2 linked regions of the Acidicapsa acidisoli genome follow. The protein of the gene in region 2 interacts with the protein of the main gene of each other region in a pairwise test. Links are inferred from orthologs where the notes say so. Each region holds a gene or a part of one and is shown on either strand. Other genes may lie near its edges. The genes, in order: secA and secG.

Region 1 (3,831 bases), 340 kb from region 2 along the record:
AAAGGACAACGGCGGATTGCGGCTGCGATCATGCGACTCGCAGTCTTTGCCGCGGCGATGGCGATTGCCATGCCCCTTCACGCCGCAGACGAGCGCGCGATTAAACAACGCGTATCTCCCACGTACCCCGAGTTGGCTCGACGCATGCGCATCAGCGGCGTCGTGCGCGTCTCCGCAACTGTATCGCCCGATGGCAGCGTCTCTGCAACCAAGACCGTCAGCGGCAACCACATGCTCGCTGGAGCCGCGGAAGATGCTGTCCATAAATGGAAATTCGTTCCCGCGTCGGATCAATCGACCGTCGAAGTCGACGTCAATTTCGCGCTGGCACAGTAGCGCGTTTGTCGGAGCGCAGCTTGGCGGAGTACTTCCGCCGAGGGCAAAGACAGGGCCAAATGAGGGTAAAGACAGCATCCCCCCTCCCTGACTTTGCCCTCATTTTTTTCCTCAACTCAGGCTTCCACGCCGTGGCATTTCTTGTACTTCTTCCCGGAACCGCACGGGCAAGGATCGTTGCGTCCAACCTTGCTGCCTGCATGACGTTGCGCCGGTTCGCTGCTCGCCTGCGACCCCGCGAAACGAGCCGCTTCGATTTCCCGCTTCTTCTTGCGCTCGAACTCCTTCTCAAGCGCATCGATCGTCGTGCTCGGGGCCCGCGTTGGCACCGCAATCTCCCTCACCTGACTTCGCGCCGAAACCGCCGCAGGTTCCAGCACAGCGCTCTCCACCGGAGGCGCCGCCGGAACCGTCCGATCCAACTCCGGCGCTTCCGTGAAAGGCTGTCCATCCGGCCCGACAATCTGCATCCGGAACAGATACCGCGCCGTATCTTCCTGGAAGCGAGTCATCATCGCCTCGAACATCTCGAACGACTCTTTCTTGTACGCCACCAGCGGATCCTGTTGCGCATACCCGCGCATCCCGATCCCTTCCTTCAGGTGGTCCATCGCCAGCAGATGATCCTTCCAAAGGCCGTCCAGCACCGAAAGCATCACCATCCGCTCGTGGTAGCGCATCGCCTCAGCGCCGAGAATCTTCTCCTTGGACTCGTAATCCGCGCGCAGCCTGTTGTAGATCGCATCCCCCAGTTCGTGACGCGTCAACTCCATCGGATCAAGCTTCTGCGCTTCCAGATCGAACCCGAACTGCCCGATCAACTTCTCCTTCAGTCCCTTCAGATTCCACTGCTCCGGATGCGCCGTCTCCGGAGCGAACTCATCCAGAATCAGGCTTAGAATATTGGAAAGGTAATCCTCAAGAATCAGCTCCCGCTGCTCGACAGCCAAGAGCAGGGAACGGCGCAGTCCATACACCGCCTCGCGCTGCTTGTTCATCACATCGTCGTACTCCAGCAGGTGCTTGCGCTGCTCGAAGTTCTGCGACTCGACCGCCTTTTGCGCGCCCTCGATGCGCTTCGAAATCATCTTCGACTCGATCGGCACGCCCTCTTCCATCCCCAGGCGCTCCAGCAGCGTCGAAACCCACGCCTTTGCGAAGATGCGCATCAGGTCGTCTTCCAGCGATAGATAAAACCGCGAAGCGCCCGGATCGCCCTGCCGGCCGGCACGGCCACGCAACTGGTTATCGATACGCCGCGACTCATGCCGTTCCGTGCCCAGGATAAACAGCCCGCCGGCCTCAATGACTTGAACGTGTTCCGCCTGCACCGCCGCGGCATGAACGCTGTTCACTTCCTGCCACTGCTGTTCGGGCGTCTCAAACTCCTGCCCCTGGTAATAGAAGCGCAGAAACCCCGCCGGAGCCATGGGGTTGATCGCACCCTCAGCGGCACTGATCGCCCGCGCCAATCCCTTTTTCACCAGCTCCTGCCGCGTCATGAAATCCGGATTGCCGCCGAGAATAATATCCGTGCCGCGTCCGGCCATGTTCGTGGCGATGGTCACCATCCCCAGCCGCCCGGCCTGCGCGACAATCTCCGCCTCGCGCTCATGGAACTTGGCGTTCAGCACCACGTGCTTCACGCCCTTGCGCTGCAAGGTCTGCGACAACAGCTCGCTCTTCTCGATCGAAGTCGTACCCACCAGCACCGGCTGCCCCGTCTCATGCAGCGTGGCAATATCATCCGCAACAGCCTTGTACTTCTCCTTGATCGTCCGGTACACAATATCCGAACCATCCCCACGCAGCATCGGCTTGTTCGTCGGAATAACCGTGATATCCAGCTTGTAGATCTTGTCGAACTCCGCCGCTTCCGTCTCCGCCGTTCCCGTCATGCCGGACAGCTTCTTATACAAACGGAAATAGTTCTGGAAGGTAATCGTCGCCAGCGTCTGATCTTCCTTGCGGATGTTGACGCCTTCCTTCGCCTCCACCGACTGGTGCAGTCCATCCGACCAGCGCCGCCCCGGCATCAGGCGTCCGGTAAAGGTGTCGACAATGATGACTTCGCCGTCCTTGACCACATAATCCACATCGCGTTTGTAGAGAGCATGCGCCTTGATCGCCACTTCGACGTAGTGCTTCAGATCCCAGTTTTCCGGATCGGCAATGTTGTCGATCCCCAGCAACTCCTCGATCTTGAACCAGCCCTCGTCCGTGACGCCGATCGTCCGGTGCTTCTCATCGACAACATAGTCGCCGGTGAAGATCTTCGCCTCGCCCTGTCCTGGGTCAGTCTCCTCGCCCAGTTCCAGCTTCGGAATGATCGATTTCACACGCGCATACTTGTCCGTCGTCTGATCCGTCGGCCCAGAGATGATCAGCGGCGTCCGCGACTCATCTATCAGGATCGAGTCAACCTCGTCGACGATGGAGTAGTAGTGCCCGCGCTGGACACAGTCCTTCAACTCAAACTTCATGTTGTCGCGAAGATAGTCGAAGCCGAACTCGTTGTTGGTCCCATAGGTGATGTCCGCTGCATAAGCCTCGCGCCTCTGATCGTCACTCAGATCATGCACGATCACGCCCACCGTCATGCCCAGGAACTCGTAAATCTTACCCATCCACTCGGCATCGCGCTTGGCCAGGTAATCGTTCACTGTGACCACATGCACACCATGCCCGGCCAGCGCATTCAGATAGCAGGAGAGCGTCGCCACCAGCGTCTTGCCTTCGCCGGTACGCATCTCGGCAATCTTGCCCTGGTGCAGCACCATGCCGCCGATCATCTGCACGTCAAAGTGCCGCATCTTGACCGCGCGCTTGCCCGCCTCGCGCACCACGGCAAAGGCCTCCGGCAGCAGTTCGTCGAGCGCAGCCTTCTCGGCAGTCCGGATCTCGTCCTCGTCCGTGATCCCTTCGATACGTGCAGCAATTCGGATGCGGAATTCATTCGTCTTGGCCCGCAGCTCATCATCCGTCAGCGGAATGATATGAGGCTCAAGAGCGTTGATTTGAGTGACAATCGGCAACAGGCGCTTGATTACGCGCTCGTTATTGGTGCCAAAGATTTTTGTAAGCAGCTTACCGAACAAGGCAGGTCTCCATCTGACAGTCTAAATGCTTCGTATTTTCGAAGCATGAATGAGAGTCTTCTGAGCAACGCACAGCAATCACAGAATCCGTTCCTTCGGCCGACCACCCAAACTGGGAAATGAGACGAACCGGATTGATCTTGACGGCACAATCGTGCTCGCATCCGAGCAGGAAGTACGGCGATTAGGGAGCCGGACTCCCAGAATGCGCAAAGATCGCCAGCGACGGAGAGGCTGACTTGCAGAGTGAAACGAAGGAAGAACCGGACCCCTCGCGCGGCGCAATCGCACCTGCTGCCAGAACGACCGGGGTCGAAGAGTGAGTCCTTTCGGAGAGAATTCTCGCCCAGCGGGACGGCGTCAATCCACGCCGCTTGGTCCCGGCAATAGGTACAAG
Region 2 (3,045 bases):
AGATCGACGAAGGGGTCTTCACCGCCACCAGCGATCCAAAGAACCCCATCGCCGCTCCCAAGCACGAGGCGACGCCACCATTCCTGAACTTCGCGCCACTCGAAAACGGCTCAACAGCCCTCACTGCCAGCGCCCGGGAATATCAAAAAGCGGTGAAAGCCGCCGAAGCCAATGGCGGTGCAGCTCTCGACGCTGCAACCATCGACCAGGTCAATCAATTGCTCATGCAGACCGAGCGGGCGTACTTCAGTGCCGCCGGCCTGCCAGGCCGAACCTGGTTCAAGCATCAGCTCTATGCCCCCGGCGCGTATACCGGCTACGGAGTGAAAACTCTGCCTGCCGTTCGCGAAGCCATTGAACAGCGTAAGTGGTCCATCGCCGAAGCCTCGACCGTAACCGTGGGTAAAGTCCTCACCGGCGAAAGCGCGGCAATCGACGCGGCCACCGAAAAGCTCAAGTCAGTGGCCCCATCGCCAGTGACTCCGTCTGACGCCGGCGGCGCAAAATAGCCCCAAAATGCGGCGGCGCAATCTCACGCTCCGCCGCCCCCATTTCGTCATGAAGGGATTCTCCTGGGCTTTGCGCGTATCAATATAGCCGGTAACCGGCGCATTTGCGGTCATCCTGCCCAGGAGAATCCATTTATCCCATGAACTATCCATCGAGCCGCGTACTAACGGCCACGGAGTACAGCTATCTGTCCGCAAGATTGATCCGCCGCGCCGTCCTCGTGTTGGGATTTTCGGTGGCGCTGATTTTCGCCCTCCTGTTAAGTGCCACTTAGCAGGAGAGATCCGACTCAGACCAAAATCAAGCTCAGATCAGGAAGGGATTTCGTTCCTTCTCTTTGCCAATGGTCGTAACCGGACCATGGCCTGGCAGAACGGTCGTATCCTCAGGCAGCACCATCAGACGGCTGTGAATCGAAGTGAGAATCTGCTTCGAATCGCCTCCCGGCAGATCTGTCCGCCCAATGCTTCCCGCAAAAAGCGTGTCTCCCGCAATCAGCAGGTCGATCCGTTTGAAATACAGGCAAACGCTGCCCCGAGTGTGACCCGGCGTATGCAGGACCTGCGCAGCAAGATCCTGGAGTCCTACTTTTTGTCCATCCTTAAGATTGCCGTCGGGCGATTCCGTTTCCGGCGTCTCAACTCCCAGCCATCCAGCTTGCTGTTCCATGATTTTCAAGAGCGGCAGGTCGCTCTCGTTCATCAGAATCGGCGCACCGGTAAGCCGCTTCAGGCGAAGCGCGCCTCCAATATGGTCGATATGTGCGTGCGTGATGAGAATCTGCGTCAGCTTCAGTCCGAGATCGGCCAGCCTTTTATGAATGCGAGCGATATCTTCGCCGGGGTCTATCACGATTGCTTCGCGAGTGTTCGGGTCACCCAAAATCGTACAGTTGCATTCCAGCGGACCTACGGGAAAGGTTTCGATAATAGGCTTTTCAGCGCTCATGGAGAGATTGTAGGGCAGGGAATGCCTGTCGGAGGGTTTTTCCGGACGCGAAAAAGGCAGACCAACCGGTCTGCCTTTTGTTCTCAAACTCGCGATGTATCTTCTACTTACCCGGCTTGGCTGGCGCGGAAACGGGAGCGCTGCCTTTCATTCCCGAAAACACGGAACTGCTCGAACCAGAAGACCGCAGGTACAGGATCGTCAGAGAGAGCGACGTAATCATGAACACAGCCGCCGCCCAGCCAGTCAGCTTGGTGAGAATATTGGCTGCCGCGCGCGGGCCAAAGGCCGTCTGCGAGCCTTGACCGCCAAAAGTTCCTGCCAGGTCGGCGCTCTTGCCCTGCTGCAGCAATACCACCCCGATCAGAAAGAACGACACGATAATGTGAATCACGATGACTGCGTAAAGCAAAAATTGCATTCTGTTACTGCTTTCCTTGGCCTCGTTCGATAAGCTACCCGCTCAAAGCCGCATTTCGGGTGCCCACAACGGGAGAAAATTTGGTGCGGAGGAGGGGACTTGAACCCCTATGCCTTGCGGCGCAAGCACCTCAAGCTTGTGCGTCTGCCAATTTCGCCACCTCCGCACGAGGGGCAACTTCCGAAGTATACCAAAGGCGCAGGACTGGCGAAAGGTACGAAAGCACTTCTCACTTGCGGAAAAGTCCTTCATCCCAAATCACCGGTTCCGGCGGCGTATGGACGATCCGTGAAAACTTCGGATGGCCAGGGTTGAGCAGCACGTCATGTTTGGGGCTCTTGGCCTTGTCTATTACCTTAATCCTCTTTTGCTGGAGGCAAGACCACGGCGAGATCGAACGTCCGCCGTCGCGTAAATCCAACCGACTCGTAAACGCGAATGGCGCCGGTGTTCGTCGGCAAAACATGAAGGATCGGCATATCGCCCTCGTCATAAATCGCCCCGGCGACCGAGGCCACCAGCGCGGCGGCGTAACCCCGTCCTCGAAAATCCGGGTGGGTGCAAACCGCGCTGACCTCGACGAATCCAGGGAGCGCGAGCCGTCGTCCTGCCATCGCGGCAAGCCGCCCATCCTCACGAATACCCTGAAATCCCCCCAACTCCCAGGTCCGCTGCCGGAATGGCCCCGGCTCCGTCAACGTCGCCAGCTCAAGCATCTCCAGCGCATCGTCAGCGCTGAGCTTCTCTATGAAAAAAGGGCTCTCGGGCACTTTAGGACGCCCTTCGCACACCATCTGGTCTAGCAGTAGATGTAAGTGCATCCGCCATCCCGGCGGCAACTCCGGCGCGGAGTCAAGAAAGAGCACAGCAAACTCGTCCGGCTGAAATAACTCAGCCAGCGCGCCGTAAGCCTCAGGGCTTTGATCTTTCATGCCGGAAAGCGGGCCAATCGCGGGATCAAACCTCCGCGCCATCCCGAGGCCCCTGGCGAATCCAGCGTGAGGGGAGATGAGGGAAAGCCATATAGGGTTATCAAGTGGGGTGAAGCTTACAGCTTTAGTCATTGAATATCCGATGAATCAACTACGACAAAGAATCGGGAAAAGAATCGGAAATGATGCGGGCCACCAAGTTACCGATAAGTTACCTAAGTAATATTATTATGA

What was found.
Region 1: the proteins of secG (region 2) and secA interact in binary tests that used the Escherichia coli proteins (3 or more experiments, as listed by UniProt). The link is inferred for Acidicapsa acidisoli from one-to-one orthologs.

Annotation. Positions count from the first base shown.
Region 1 is NZ_JAGSYI010000004.1:612,351-616,181, forward strand. Bases 253-3,765 are described here. They hold secA (preprotein translocase subunit SecA), read right to left. Parts: upstream 3,435-3,765; coding sequence 453-3,434; downstream 253-452. Other genes in these bases: OHL23_RS24430 (energy transducer TonB), read left to right, coding at 253-336; OHL23_RS24440 (hypothetical protein), read right to left, coding at 3,619-3,765. In the rest of the region: more of OHL23_RS24430, read left to right, coding at 1-252; more of OHL23_RS24440, read right to left, coding at 3,766-3,831. UniProt on the Escherichia coli protein: Required for protein export, interacts with the SecYEG preprotein conducting channel.
Region 2 is NZ_JAGSYI010000004.1:275,692-278,736, reverse strand. Bases 221-2,947 are described here. They hold secG (preprotein translocase subunit SecG), read right to left. Parts: upstream 1,880-2,947; coding sequence 1,562-1,879; downstream 221-1,561. Other genes in these bases: OHL23_RS23155 (GNAT family N-acetyltransferase), read right to left, coding at 2,236-2,943; OHL23_RS23170 (MBL fold metallo-hydrolase), read right to left, coding at 817-1,458; OHL23_RS23175 (hypothetical protein), read left to right, coding at 650-784; OHL23_RS23180 (M28 family metallopeptidase), read left to right, coding at 221-509. Also shown: more of OHL23_RS23180, read left to right, coding at 1-220. UniProt on the Escherichia coli protein: Subunit of the protein translocation channel SecYEG. Overexpression of some hybrid proteins has been thought to jam the protein secretion apparatus resulting in cell death; while this may be true it also results in FtsH-mediated degradation of SecY.